Regions from separate parts of the Desulforapulum autotrophicum HRM2 genome, predicted to be linked through region 1. Evidence: riboswitches for the same ligand, from Rfam matches in the RefSeq annotation. Region 1 holds a riboswitch; each other region holds the start of a gene.
What was found. Region 1 has a riboswitch for cobalamin ahead of HRM2_RS03755 (sirohydrochlorin cobaltochelatase). Riboswitches for the same ligand answer to the same signal wherever they lie in the genome.

Region 2: it holds a riboswitch for cobalamin, as region 1 does, so the genes downstream of both, HRM2_RS00500 (ABC transporter substrate-binding protein) here and HRM2_RS03755 (sirohydrochlorin cobaltochelatase) in region 1, are expected to answer to the same signal.
Region 3: it holds a riboswitch for cobalamin, as region 1 does, so the genes downstream of both, HRM2_RS07805 (sodium:solute symporter family protein) here and HRM2_RS03755 (sirohydrochlorin cobaltochelatase) in region 1, are expected to answer to the same signal.
Region 4: it holds a riboswitch for cobalamin, as region 1 does, so the genes downstream of both, trpD (anthranilate phosphoribosyltransferase) here and HRM2_RS03755 (sirohydrochlorin cobaltochelatase) in region 1, are expected to answer to the same signal.

What each region holds. Positions count from the first base shown of each region.
Region 1 is NC_012108.1:870,215-873,823, forward strand. Features, by position in the region: gene HRM2_RS03750 (TonB-dependent receptor plug domain-containing protein) at 1-50, opposite strand, end outside; cobalamin riboswitch at 207-395, opposite strand; cobalamin riboswitch at 499-699, shown strand; gene HRM2_RS03755 (sirohydrochlorin cobaltochelatase) at 916-1,872, shown strand; gene HRM2_RS03760 (sirohydrochlorin cobaltochelatase) at 2,125-2,904, shown strand; gene HRM2_RS03765 (aspartate/glutamate racemase family protein) at 3,030-3,609, shown strand, end outside.
Region 2 is NC_012108.1:130,074-133,682, forward strand. Features, by position in the region: gene HRM2_RS00490 (ABC transporter permease) at 1-391, shown strand, start outside; cobalamin riboswitch at 824-1,006, shown strand; cobalamin riboswitch at 1,189-1,371, shown strand; gene HRM2_RS00500 (ABC transporter substrate-binding protein) at 1,511-3,025, shown strand; gene HRM2_RS00505 (FecCD family ABC transporter permease) at 3,003-3,609, shown strand, end outside.
Region 3 is NC_012108.1:1,798,540-1,802,148, forward strand. Features, by position in the region: gene HRM2_RS25055 (DUF2284 domain-containing protein) at 1-693, opposite strand, end outside; gene HRM2_RS07805 (sodium:solute symporter family protein) at 700-2,574, opposite strand; cobalamin riboswitch at 2,703-2,931, opposite strand; gene HRM2_RS07810 (putative bifunctional diguanylate cyclase/phosphodiesterase) at 2,998-3,609, opposite strand, start outside.
Region 4 is NC_012108.1:1,837,666-1,841,274, forward strand. Features, by position in the region: gene HRM2_RS07935 (succinate CoA transferase) at 1-729, shown strand, start outside; gene HRM2_RS25070 (TatD family hydrolase) at 833-1,639, opposite strand; cobalamin riboswitch at 1,782-2,017, shown strand; gene trpD (anthranilate phosphoribosyltransferase) at 2,069-3,178, shown strand; gene HRM2_RS07955 (hypothetical protein) at 3,203-3,403, shown strand; gene cobT (nicotinate-nucleotide--dimethylbenzimidazole phosphoribosyltransferase) at 3,403-3,609, shown strand, end outside.

The sequences.
Region 1 (3,609 bases):
ATGGACAGGCACAGTAACAAACCTGCCAGACACACCATGTTTCTTTTCATTCTTCTGCCTCCTTTAAAAGCAATCGGATTAAAAAAAATATAAAAAATTCAAGTGGCCGGGACGTTCAATATAAAAAGCCCCTAACCGATGGGTATCGATCAAGGGCTTCCCTTTCTGTCCTTATGATCACTGATGGATCCCGTTACCATGGGTATCTCATCCCTGTGAATCAGGCAGGTCTTCTGACTTTGGATCATTCTACTTGCCAGGCCTTCCCATGGCGCTCCACAGTGGCATTCTCTGGCGTTCGTCCCCGTATACAGCGGCGGGCCCGTTCCGGAATTAAACCGGATTCCCTTTTTACCCATGCATTTTAAATGGGTACCTGATTCACCGATTCAAGTATCAAGGAGACAGAAGGGTGTCAAGAAAATATCAGTCATATTTTTATTGACAAAAAAACAACTTTGCTCTTATTACTATCAATCGTAGAAAGGGCAGCGTTTTTTTGCAGCCCGCTTTTAAGGTGCTCAACAGCTTAAAATGGGAATCCTGTGGAATTCAGGAACGAGCCCGTCGCTGTAATCGGGGACGAAAACCGCAAATTGCCACTGTTTTTTTAAAAAATGGGAAGGCGCGGTTTGCATGAAGTTCATGCGTATAGGATGATCCGAAAGTCAGAAGACCTGCCTTGAGAGTTGTCTCTATTTCCATGGACCGGGAATGGGACGGATCGTTTATTTATGGGAAAAAGGATCCCCTGATCACATCAGGGGTTTCAATACGGGATTCCCTGCCTTGATTTCAAGGCAGGGAATTTTTATTTTTATGACCTGGTACGTGTTTGAAATGATTTTTATTTAGGCGGGCAGATATGAATTGTGTTGAGCATCAGGGTCTCTTTTTTAAAGGAAAAGTTTAAAAATGATTAAGAAAATCGGTTGTTTTATTTTCTCATTGGTTGTTTTGCTCGCATTGACGTCTGTTGCTTCTGCCTCGGAATCCCAGAAAAAAGCCATTGTGCTTGCAAGTTTCGGTACCTCATATCCAGATGCGTTAAAATCACTTATCAACATTGGTGAATTGGTAAGAAACGAGAATCCAGGGGTTGTTGTAAAGCACGCATTTACTTCCAATATCATCAGAAAAATCTGGCAGGAACGTCAAACGGATACGGCCTTTCAATCGGAAAATAAGGGCGTCCCAGAAGAATTTCTGTATATAAAAAATCCCCTTGCAACCATTGCAGATCTTCAAAATGAGGGCTACAGAACCATTGTTGTTCAACCCACCCATGTTTATGCCGGTGAAGAATTTGCTGACCTTAAATCCTATGTTGCAGGCTTTAACAGCATAAAGACCCTGAAAGCTAAATTCATGCCCTTTGATAAACTTGTCCTTGGAAGGCCTGCCCTTGGTGAGCCTGGAAAGAGCCCTGATTACCATGAAGACATTGAAATCGCTGCAAAGGCCCTTGCCGAAGATGTTGCATATGCTAAATCCCGTGGTGCCGCTCTTGTTTATATGGGGCATGGAAATGAATATTTTTCCACTGGGGTCTATGCAGAACTGCAGGACCAGATGCGCAGGATGTATCCAGATGTAAATATTTTTATCGGAACCGTTGAAGGTTTCCCCTCCCTGGATACGGTTACCCAGGGGCTCAAGCACACCAATGTTAAAAAAATTGTTTTAAAACCGTTGATGGTTGTTGCCGGTGACCATGCCAATAATGATATGGCAAGTGACGAAGAGGATTCATGGAAAACGATTTTTACGAAAATGGGTATAACTGTTGAGTGCATTGTCAAAGGTCTGGGCGAAAATGATCAATGGGTCAAGATCTATGGCCAGCATATCAAGGACATAATCAACGAGTAAAGTAATCATTCAGCACCCGATATGATGGGGGGATTAAATCCCTCCATCATTTATCAAAAATTGCAGGCACGACCCGAGTTGAATGTACCGTGCGTTCCTGCCGCAGCCAGTTTACAGACACGGACAACACCCGAAAAGATAAGATTGATGCCTATACAACTGCGGACACCAAGATCATTCAACCGTTTTTGATTCGATCTAAATCCGGTGAGGTGTATGTCCATCTCATCAACATCTTTGATAAGGTATTAGATGATGAAAACACCTATTGTTTTATCTGCATTTGGAACCACCTCCAGGGCCCTGGATACCTATGCCTTTATGGACGGGATTGTCCGGGAAAAATTTCCAGACCATGACATCAGATGGGCCTATACCTCCCGAATTGTCCGCCACAGGCTCAAGGGTGATTCTGCAGCTAAGGTCAAGCATCCTTCAACCGTTTTAGACGAACTTTTTGAGCAGGGATATCCCTGGGCCGTTGTCCAGTCCATGCACCTGACCTGGGGCCATGAATTTTATCGCCTGGTGGGAGATGCTGACCAGAGCGACATTCGAACCAGCATGGGGCTGCCCCTTTTAACCGCCTATGATGATTATCTAAAGGTCAGCAGGGCCCTTTCGCTGGAGATATCCTCTGACCCCCAACAGGCAACTGTCCTGGTCGGCCATGGAACCGATCATCCGGCCTGGACCTCATATCTTGCCCTGGATACCATTTTGAAAAATGAATATGGCCCTGGCATCCATGTGGGGGTTGTGGACAAGGAGCCTTCCAAGGACCTGCTCATTGAAAAACTTGCCAGATCCGGTGTCCGCCAGGTCTCGTTGATCCCTTTGATGCTCGTGGCAGGTGTCCATGTGGCAGAGGATTTAAACGGTGATGAAGATTCCTGGAAGAATGCGTTTAATGAACGCGATATTGCCGTTACAGTCACAGAAAAGGGTGTGGGCTATAATCCAAAAATTGTTGATATCTTTGTCGACCATATCCAGCAGGCCCTGGATTTGATACCCGGCTCAGATCAATAGTCGGGTTTATCCCAAAAAAAGGAGTTTAAAATGTCGCTGACCGGAATGGAGATATTCAATTTATATTTGAACGTCTTTCCAATGGACAACGCCTTCACAGGCGTCGAGGAAAAAGGAACAAAGGTATGAAAACAATCGGTCTGATAGGTGGTATGAGTTGGGAGAGTACGCTTAATTACTATCGTGCCATTAATGAGGGGGTTAAAAACGCCCTTGGCGGTCTGCATTCAGCAAAAATTGTTCTGTACAGTGTTGATTTTGAACCCATAGAAAAACTGCAACAGGCTGGAGACTGGGACGGCACAGCCAGAATTCTTTCAGAAGCTGCAAAAAATGTGGAGTCAGCAGGTGCGGATTTTCTCCTCATCTGCACAAATACCATGCACAAAGTTGCCCCTGAAATTCAAGGAGCCATTCAAATCCCCCTTCTCCATATTGCTGATGCAACGGCAGAAACCCTTGCTGGTGAACAGATAAAAACCGTTGGCCTGCTGGGAACTTCTTTTACAATGGAGCAGGATTTTTACAGGGGAAGATTAAGGGATACCCATGGCCTGAATGTCCTGGTGCCCAATGATAATGACAGAAAAATTGTTCATGACACAATATATCAGGAGCTTTGCCTGGGAAAAATCAGATCGGATTCAAAGGCTGCGTTTTTGCGCATCATCGGTTCCCTGGCAGATCAAGGTGCTGAGGCGGTTA
Region 2 (3,609 bases), 740 kb from region 1:
TTTTTCCAAGATCATCATCATCAGCCTGATTCTCGGGTACCAGGTATTGGTGGCCACCCGGGACGGGGTCCGGGGAATTCACCCCAAGCACCTGGATTCAATTCGATCCCTCGGGGCCAGCAAGTGGCAGCTGTTCTGGGAAGGATATCTGCCAGCCGCCCTGCCCCACGGCTTTACAGCCCTTCGCCTGAACTCAGGGGTAAGTGTAGCTGTCTTGTTTTTTGTGGAGTCCTTTGCCACAACCGAGGGGTTGGGATATTTGATCATGGACGCCTGGGGGCAAATGGATTTCAACGCCATGTTTGTGGGAATATTCGGCATGAGCCTTCTGGGGGTGATATTGAATGAGGGCAGCAATTTTCTGGAAAAAATCAGTTGCCCCTGGCATTGAGGGTTGGAACAAATTTGCATTCCCGTTGCTGGCCTGCGGGATCTGTCAATGTTGTTGGCAAATAAGTTTTCAATTCTTTTCAGGGCATCGGCATTAAAGCCCAATGGTATGGATATGGAAGTCTGGAGATATTTGTGGCCAGCAATTCTAATTTTGGTTTTAATGTATATGCGGCAGTCGGTATTCCCTTTCTGAACCGAAAAAGTCGGGGGATTTTCGAACAGGGCAAACCCAAACCGCAAAAACTCGGTCGTACCTCCCTCAGACAATTTGCGGTTTTGTTGGGTTTGTCCTGCCCGAAAATCTGATCCCCTTTGTTTCTCAATGTTCAGAAAAGGAATACCGACCGCCGTCACACGGACTGATATCCAAAATTAGAATTGCTGATTTGTGGCGTAATGTATTGACAACCAGTTAAGGAGAGTATATGAAAAATTGGATAGATTGCTGGGTGCCCTCTATAGGGATAATCGGGAATGCGGTGAAATTCCGCAGCGGACCCGCCACTGTGAATGGGGACGAACGCCGCCAACGCCACGGGATCAACTGATTCTGGAAGGCGCGGTCAGTAGGAAGAACCTAAGTCAGGAGACCGGCCAAGCAGTCAGGAAAGATTGCCTTCGTGGAGTGGGGGAATGCCTTTTTAAAACCTTGCAGCCATTTGGGGCAGCAAGGTTTTTTTGTTTTTAGAATACATACTGGGGCCGATAAAGCCTGTTCCCATGTCGGCGATTGCTTAGAGTAGGGAGAGTATATCGAGAAATCAGAGTAGATAAATAGATAGATAGATAGATAGATAGATAGATAGATTGCTGGGTGCCCTCTATAGGGATAATCGGGAATGCGGTGAAATTCCGCAGCGGACCCGCCACTGTGAATGGGGACGAACGCCGCCAATGCCACGGGATCAACTGATTCTGGAAGGCGCGGTCAGTAGGAAGAACCTAAGTCAGGAGACCGGCCAAGCAGTCAGGATAGATGCCTTCGTGGAGTGGGGGAATGCCTTTTTAAAACCTTGCGGCCATTTGGGGCAGCAAGGTTTTTTTGTTTTCAGAATACATACTGGGGCCGGTTAAGATCGTTCACATATCAGCAATTATTTCGCATAAGGAGATTGTCATGAATAAGTGTTTATCCCTTTTTTTTACCGCTGTTTTTCTCTTTGCATCATGGGCTGCATTCAGCCCATCTGCAATAGAGGCAAAATCGCTTGCCGGCTCTTACAAAGGTACGGCCGTGGGTTACCACGGCGAGGTCAATATCGAGGTTGAGCTCAACAATAAAGGCAAAATCCTTTCAGTGGCGATAGATGACAAACACCACGAGACCAAGGGGGTGGGGACCGTCCCCATTGAAAAACTGAGCAAAGCCATTGTGGAACAGCAGGCCTTGGATGTGGATGGGGTTTCCGGTGCCACCATAACCGCAGATGCGGTCCGCGCAGCCGTGGCCGATGCCTTGAAAAAGGCCGGTATAGATCCCAAGGCCCTGGGCTATGTGCCAGTGGTGAAAAAGCCGGTGGATCGGGTTCGGTTCAACCCGGCCGCCATGCCTGAAAAGGCCCCTAAAACCGATTCTGTGACCATCACCGACGCCAAGGGACGCAAGGTAACCATCGATCTTCCGGTCTCCTCCTATGCCATAAGCACCATGGATGTCATCGATTATATAATACCGCTTTTGGGCAAGGACGCCTTTAACAAGCTGGTAGCCTCCGGTGAAAGCGGAAGCCGCAGCATTGGGAAATATGACAGGGTTTACACCCCCGTCGTGGGTAAGTACCTGGAGCACTTCGGCCAGATTTCTGAACATAACGCGCCTTTTGACCTTGAGATGATCCTGGCCAGGGACCCCGATGTGTTCATCGTCAACTCCGCCATGGGCGCCCACCACCACGTTGGAGCCATCATGGCCCAGCTTGAAGAGGTGGGTATCCCCATTGTGATGATCGATGTGCCCGGCAAAAGTGTTCGTACCTCTGCCCAAAAGACCCTGGAAATATTGGGCAAAATATTCCAGCAGGAAGGGCGGGCTGCCGAAGTGGTCGCCTTTTTGGACAACCAGTATGACCTGATCGCGTCTAAAATCTCAAAGATCACTGAGAAACCTGAAGTTTATTATGAATTCAGAGGGTATTCCGAAGTATTTGGATTAACCCAGACCAGTAAGAGAAAAGGCTGGGGCGATCTGATCGCTGTGGCCGGTGGTGACAACATTGCTGATACCTTGCTGGTAAGCACGTCCAAAGGTAAGGGCGGAAGAGGCACCCTGGATCCCGAGATTATCCTCCAGGTGGACCCTGACTTTATAATACTAAGTGCCTGCGGGGCCGGGTGGATGGACAATTTTCCCCATGATCCTGCCAAAGCGCCGTCTTTTGATATCGTCAACAGAACAGGCTGGCGGGATTTCAAAGCGGTCAGGAACCAAAATGTCTATGAACTGGCCCATGCCATGAACCGGTCCATTTACGGCTTCTACGCCTGCCTGAAAATGGCGACAATCTTCCACCCCGATGAATTTAAGGAGGTGGACCCCGAAGCCGTTCTGGCGGAATTCTTTGACCGCTTTATGATGGTGAACAGCAGCATTACCCACTGGGTATACAGGTATGAAGGCCCTGAAGGTAATTAATCGTATGAGCCATCAAAGCATGAGTGCAAACCGTCAAATTTACAACAGCATGATCAGAAAGAGGGCCATACTGGTGACGGCCCTCCTGGTGATCGTCATCATGCTGTTGCTGCTCAATATTTCACTGGGTTCTTCAGCCATATCTCTGGAAGAGATCATCACCATCATCTTCACCGGCGAAGGTGAGGGACATAACCCGATGATCGTCAATCGTATCCGTATGCCCATGGCCTTGATGGCGGCTGCTGTAGGTGCCTGCCTGGGGATTGGCGGCTGCGAAATACAGACCATTCTGCGTAACCCCATTGCCAGTCCCTTCACACTGGGCATCACGAACGCAGCTTCTTTTGGGGCGGCGCTGGGACTTATCCTGGATACCAATGTGCTTAACGTGTCCGCGCCGCTCATGGTGACCACCAATGCCTTTGCCTTTGCACTACTTGCTTCGGTTCTGGTCTATGCCTTCTCACTAAGGCAGGGGGCGGGAAAGCATACCATTATTCTTTTCGGCATTGCCCTGAACTTTTTTTTCACCGCCTTGACTATGATATTGCAGTACATCGCGGACGATGAAGACCTGCAGA
Region 3 (3,609 bases), 930 kb from region 1:
GAATTCATGGCTTCTGAAGTCCCCGGACAGGGGGGTGATCCTGTCCCAGGCCTGGGGTTCAGGATAAATCTTTCGGGCCGCTTCAATCACCTCTTCAAGGTCGAAAACCACGGCCCTGGTTCCCGGGATTCGTGCCAGAATCGACCGGGCAAGGCTGCCAGATCCGCCGCCCACATCCAGGATCGGGCCCATGGCATCCTGTCTTGCCGCAAGATCGGCAATTTCCGGCGCTTTTTGTTTTACCAGGGTGTCCATGGCTTCTACATACCGTTGGTTGCGTTGTTTGTAGTCGAGGTCCTCGCCCTTGTGTCGCCCCTGGCAGGAGACCTTGTCCGAGAGTTTTTCCCAGTTGGAGGCCATGTACTTCCGGTAGAGGAAAAAAGCCCCCATGTAGCCTTCCCTGTCTGGTACGAGAAAGCGGGAGGCGACCTGGGCGTTGTACCAGTGGTCCCTGTCATGGCCAACAAGGGCCATTCTTTCCATGGCCCTGAGCAGTCGGAACAACTCTGCTTCACGGCAATCCATGGCAGAGGCAAGGTCGTCAAGGGTGGAGATGCCCTGGTCCAGGAACTTGAAAATTTCAAGCTCCAGGGCGGTAAACAGCACCTGGGAATACCAGTAGGCCGTGGACAGATCTTCCAGGTACTGAAAATCGTGGTGGGCCGGATCAGCGTTTGTAAAATCCTTTTTCATGGATGGCTACCCTTTGACCACTGTGAGAATTTCGGTGTAGGCATGGGCCATGTCCTGTTTCACCCTTTCCAGGCTGTTGGTCTCGGCTTCCGCCTCCAGCCACAGGGTGGCGTTGGTTGCTCCCCGGGAGACTGAAACACACGAGAGGATGTCCGGGTGGGTGATGCGTCGGATGGATTCCCGGCCCGACGCCGACACCCAGTGTTCCCTTGAACCCTGAAGGTTATCGACAAAGTTTTTCCACTCAAGGGTGCCAAGGATGTCGCAGCTCAGGTGGAGGGTGGTTCGGTTGCCCCGGGGGCGTTCCTGGATCAAGTCAAGGATCTCCGGTGCTGCCATGGCCGTGGCCGGTGTTGCCATGGCCGTGGTCAATTTTTCTGCTTCGTTTTTGAAGAACAGGGCCAGCCTCACCCGGGAGGTGGGGGCCGTTGAAAGGCTGACACCCACAAACACAAGGCCGCTTACCGCCATGGACAGGATCACCCCGTGTCCCATGAGTATCGGGTGAATTGTTTCCAGGAACGGAGGCGCCATGGGCGGTGTTTTTGCAAGGTCCAGGATCACCAGGCCGGACTGAATGATGAAACCGGTTACCATGGAGGCCACGGCACCCTGGCCGGTGGCCCGGCGCCAGTATAGTCCGCCCATGAGGGCAAAAAAATAGGAGGCGCTTGCAATAAAGGTGGCGATGTGGATGGCGTCGATGATGGAGCCGATGAAGAACGATCCCAGTGTGGCAAAGACGATGATGATCACCACGCTGATCCGGTTGACCACAAGCATCTGCTTCATGGTGGCCCCGGGGTGAAGGTAGCGCTGGAAGATGTCCCTGGAGATGCACGAGGCCCCTGAGGTGGCAAAGGTGTCTGTGCATGACATGGCGGCCGTGGCAAGGCCCACGGCGCTCAGGGCCAGGATGAATCCAGAAAAATTGTGGTCCATGATAAAGGTGAGAAGGGCGGGTTCGGCCCTGGCCATTCCCATGGGAAATCCTGCACCGGCAATCTCGGGATAGATGGTGTTGAGGCCCAGGGCCAGGAAGGCGCAGCCGGCAAACACAACGGTAACAAGAACCGATCCCAGGAACATGCCGTTCCTGGCACTGCGTTCATCCGTGGCTGCCCATACCTTCTGCCACTGGTCCTGTTCCGTGATCCAACCGGGAATGATGGCGATGGAAAAGATCAGGATCATGGGTAAGCCGATGGAACCGGGGTTCCACCAGTTGTCGGGCACGGATGTCAACAGTGCTGCAACCGGTTCGGCAGTGAGGGTTCCTGCGCTGGTCATTACCACCCCAGCCATGATGAGGACAAAGAGGGTCAGGCAAAGGAACTGGATGATGTCTGTTGCAATCACAGCAGAGAGCCCACCCATGGTGACGTAGATGGAGACGGCAAGGGCGACGATCAGGGCCGACATCAAAGGAGAGACGCCGTAGAAGGTGGAAAGCACCATGGCAAAGCCCTTGATATCTGCCACGGCAAACAGGATCATCACAACGGTGATGATGATGGCAACGGGCAGTCGCAGATAGCTGCCATAGCGAAGCTCCAGAAGTTCGGGCTGGGTGATGGCGGGCAGGCCTTTTATTTTCCTGACAAACAGGCCGATGGCGAACAGGGCGATGATGTTGGGTGCCACAAATCCCCAGACAGATCCCATGCCCAGGAGCATGAAAAAACCGATAACGGCCAGGATGCCGCCGGCGGTGAGCCAGGATGCCGCAGCCGAACAACCGATGGATAGCATCCCGGCATTTTTTCCGGCAAGAAAGAAATCGGTCTGGGTTTGCTGTCGTTTGTTGAAGTACCACCCCACGCTTATGAGCAGGGCGGTATAGGCAAAAAGCAGGCACAGAAACAGTTGATATGGGTTCATATCTTCTCCAGTCGGATGGAAGCCTGGGCGGTTGCCGGGGCGATCCTCCGAACGATACTGTGTGCCAGCATAAAAAATCCCCAGCTGACACACGATCAGCCCGGGGATTTACCATCTCTCCGAGAACGTCTGTTTTTGCCTGTCTGGCAGGTATTCTGACTCGTGGATCATCCTAATGGCCGCGTCTTCCCGTGCTGGTTCGTTCTTTAAACCTGCAGCACAGTGACCGGTTGCGGCGGTCGTCCTCACTCACAGCGGCGGGTCCGTCCCGGAATTAAACCGGGTTCCCTGCAGGGTCTGAACCTTTGTCAGGCCCCGGCCTTCCCAGGGGAAGGCACCAGAAAGCGTCTCTTTTTTTAAAATACTGAACACGCTTGTTGTTCAGATCGTACAAGGGCTCATACCCCACACACCATGATTTTGTCAAGCAGGAAAAGGCGGAACATCATCACCGGTATTCTCCAGATTTTTTTCAAGAGAAAAGGCTTTTTGAAAAAAAACTTCAACCTGCTGAGTTGACAGTGGTTTACTGAACAGGTAGCCTTGAACCTCCTGACACTGTTTTACACGCAGGAAATCAACCTGGCCTGTGGTTTCAACGCCTTCGGCAATTAATCTCAGGTTCATGCCTTCAGCCATGGCAATAATGGCGGTGATGATGGACTGATCTCTTTTGCCGATGGCAATGCCGTCGACAAAGGTTTTATCAATTTTCAAGCAGTCAATGGGGATTTCTTTCAGGCGACTCATGCTTGAATAACCGGTGCCAAAGTCATCAATGGCAATCCGGATGTTCATTTTTTTCAGTGCATGCAGGATGTTGGTGGTTTCCGGCACGTTTTTTACCAGAAGGCTTTCGGTTATTTCGATTTCCAGATATTGGGGATCCAGGGTTGTTTCTTCAAGTATGCTTTTGACCATATTCAGGAAATCAGTATGGGTAAACTGATTCACGGAAACATTAACGGCAATCCGCTGCAGGGGTAATCCCTGATCCAGCCAGGTCCTGGTCTGCCTGCAGGCCGTTCGCATGAC
Region 4 (3,609 bases), 970 kb from region 1:
ACACTGCCCTGGCAGGCCGGGGTGGGGGATGTTTCCAATGCGCTGTTGAGCCGGTTCATGGATGATGATTTTTTTGAAAGTGTGGATCTTTATTCCGAAGTGATCCAGGACAGTGTGCTGGATTTGATTGACATGGGAAAAATCCGGGCCGCATCTGCCTCGGCCATGACATTGTCTGAAAAAGCCAGGGAACGTTTTTTTAAAGAAATTTATAGATACAAAGAAAAGATTATTCTCCGGCCTGTGGAGATTTCCAATTCCCCGGAGGTGATCCGTCGTCTGGGGGTGATTGCCATTAACACGGCCCTGGAGGTGGATATCTATGGGCATGTGAATTCCACCCATGTTATGGGATCCCAGCTGATGAACGGCATTGGGGGATCCGGGGATTTTGAGAGAAACGGGGCGCTTTCATTCATGGTGACCCCTTCCATGGCCAAAAACGGAGCCATTTCTGCCATTGTACCCATGGTGAGCCATGTGGACCATTCAGAGCACTCTGTGGATGTCATTGTCACCGAACAGGGACTGGTGGACACACGGAACCTCACCCCACGCCAGGTGGCCGAAGCAATTATTAAAAAATGTGCCCACCCCGATTACCGGGATCTGTTGTGGGATTATTACAGCCGGGCTTTGCACAAGGTGGGTGGGCATGAACCCCATCTGCTGGGGGAGGCGTTTTCCTTTCATCAGCGATTCATGGAAACAGGGGATATGAAAATGTAGGCAGTCAGCATAGAACCCAGAGACCGTTAGATAAAAATATGGGGTGCAAGCTTTTTAGCCACACGGAGACGGTGTTCAAGGAAATAGCGTTTGGTGGGGGGCATCATTTGATTTTTTTGTAAAAAATGAGTGCGTTGTCTCTGGTAAGGGCGGTTTTCAGGCTTTCCGGCATCCCCGGATCCATAAAAACCATATACAGGTCTTCATAATACAGATCCCCGGAATCGGTATTGAGCATGATTCTATCCAGGTGATCGGGGTATCTTGCCACGATTTGGCGGAGTTCACCGCCGGATGTCTTGACCGGACTTACGGTGATTCCAGCCCGAAATCCTTGCTCCAGTACCGTACCGATAGTTTGAAGAGTGCAATGATCGATCACAATGGAATCCCTCAGGTCGGGAAGGTTTTCCAGAAGGGCCAGAATTTCCCGGGTAACCCGTTGTTTATCCTTTCTGGGGGTATGAATGCCGATCACCTTGTCCCTGCCGATGATCTGTGGCGCCAGGGACATCTGGGCTGAAAAAATATCCTTTTCCCGGTTTGATGCCGTTTCAAGACCAATTTCCCCCATACCCAGACATAGCTTGTCGTCAATATTCTCCATGATCAGGTCAGCAACGGCTCCGGTCTTCAGATCGGGGGGGATGTTGCGGGGGTGCACGCCTGAAAGATAAAAACAGGGCAGGCCGGTAGAATTAAGGTGGTGAATGGTTTCTCTCTGAAGTGCAAGGGCCCGATGGAGATCCGCCGTCGTGTCGATATGTTTTGCAAAGGCCCAGGATACAGCCAGACAATGAACTTTTTTGATCCATTGGATGCGATCCGGGTCGCTTTTCTGCACAAGATCAAGGTGCATGTGGCTGTCGACAAAATTGATGTGGTTCAGGTTCACGTGATGATGCTCCAATTTTAATGTTTCAATAGGGTTTATGCCTATCTCAGTTCGGTGAAATATTCAACCTGAAATCCTGCACCATATTTGTGGAATTATTTACATCTGAGCCCCTTAATCAAACTGCGTATTGACAAATTCGCCTGTCATCACGTATACTTTTCGACATTGCCAGGGTGCCTGCCGCCCCCAAAATGAATTTAAGCATAAGGGGGGCCAGGGATAAAAGGAAAAACGGTGAAATTCCGTTGCATACCAGCCGTTGCCGTGACCGGGGACAAGGCCTGCATGATGCCACTTTTTTAATTTGGTTCCTTACCAAAACGAAAGGGGAAGGCGCAGGTCAGAGAATGATCCGTCAGCCGGAAAGCCTGCCCGGGCAAAAGACCAAGGGATATCCGCTGGAATAAGATCCTGTTGAATACTATTTTCAGGAGGAGACTTATGTCCGTTGATACAGATAAAGCCTTTGGTGTGATCATCACCCGCCTTATCAATAAAAAAAATATCACCCGTGATCAGGCCCATGAAGCCTTTCTCACCGTTCTCAACAACGCCACAACAGAGCTTCAGCAGGGGGCATTCTTATCCGCACTGACCGCCAAGGGAGAAACCGCTGAAGAAGTGGCCGGTGCCTGGCAGGCCATTTATGAACTGGACACCACCAAGGTGAACCTGGACCTGGCCGTGGCTGAAAACTCAGGCACGGGCATGGATACCTTTAAAACCTTTAATATCAGTACGGCAGCAGCCATCATTGCTGCAGCCGGAAAAGTGCCCATGGCCCGCCACGGGGCACGGGCCATCACCTCTGTCTGTGGCACCGTTGATATGGCAGAGGCCCTGGGGGTTGATGTGGAATGTACGGCCGACACCGTGGCCCAAAGCATAAAATCCGCTGGCCTGGGATTATTCAACGGCATGAGTCCCCATATCCATCCCAATGCCCTGGGACGAATTCTGTCACAAATTTTTTTCGGTTCTACCCTGAACATTGCCGCCTCCCTTGCCAATCCTGCCCTTCCTGCCATTGGCGTCAGGGGGGTCTATGCCAGGCAGATGATTATGCCCGTGGCAGAGGTGATGGCCCAGATCGGATACCACAGCGCCATTGTCCTTTACGGAGAAGTGGCGGGCGCAGGCCTTGGCATGGATGAGGCATCCGTTTGCGGGCCCACCCATTGTGCGCGGATCCAGACCGACGGTGATACGGGAAAACGTGAAATATCTGAATTCACCATTGACCCGGTATCCCTGGGATTATCGACCCCAAACTATGAGGATTTGAGACCAGAACTTGAACTTGGAAAAGAGATCCGGCGGTTTGCAGGCCTCATTGCCAATAGGGAAAACGGGGCCAGAAAAGATGCCACCCTCCTCAATGCCGGCTTGATTTTCCTGGCTGCGGGTAAGGTTGACAACCTGGACCAGGGTATACAGAAGGCCGCTGTCCTCCTTGAAAGCGGCAAGGCCTTTGACACCCTGGAAAATTGGGTGACCGCCCAGAACACAGATTCTGAAAAAGGGCTGGAAAAACTTTATTCCCTGGTTTGACTTAGCCTCGTCAAGGAGATAGACATGGAACTTTTGATCATCAAAATCAGCACAGGGTATCTCAGGATAAAACCCGATGAATTTATTGAAGTTGGCCTGGACAAGGCGTCGGTATACCCCATGGACCACCTGGCCCATGTCAGGGAACTTGAACGAGAGGCAAAGGCCCGGGGATATGAAGCCGTCCGAATCAAAAAACTGGTATTAACTGAAGAGGATTTATAATGATTCAAATGGTGCTCAAAGGGCTGAAGCAGCTGGAAATTCGTCCCCTGCCTCCCATGGCCCCGGGATCGGATGAAGTCCTGGTGGATGTTTTGGCCTGTGCCGTATGCAGAACCGATGCCAAAATGTGGGAACAGGGCCATAGGGACCTGATCTTTCCCAGGGTTCTGGGACATGAGATGGTGGTCCGGGATGACCAGGGCCGC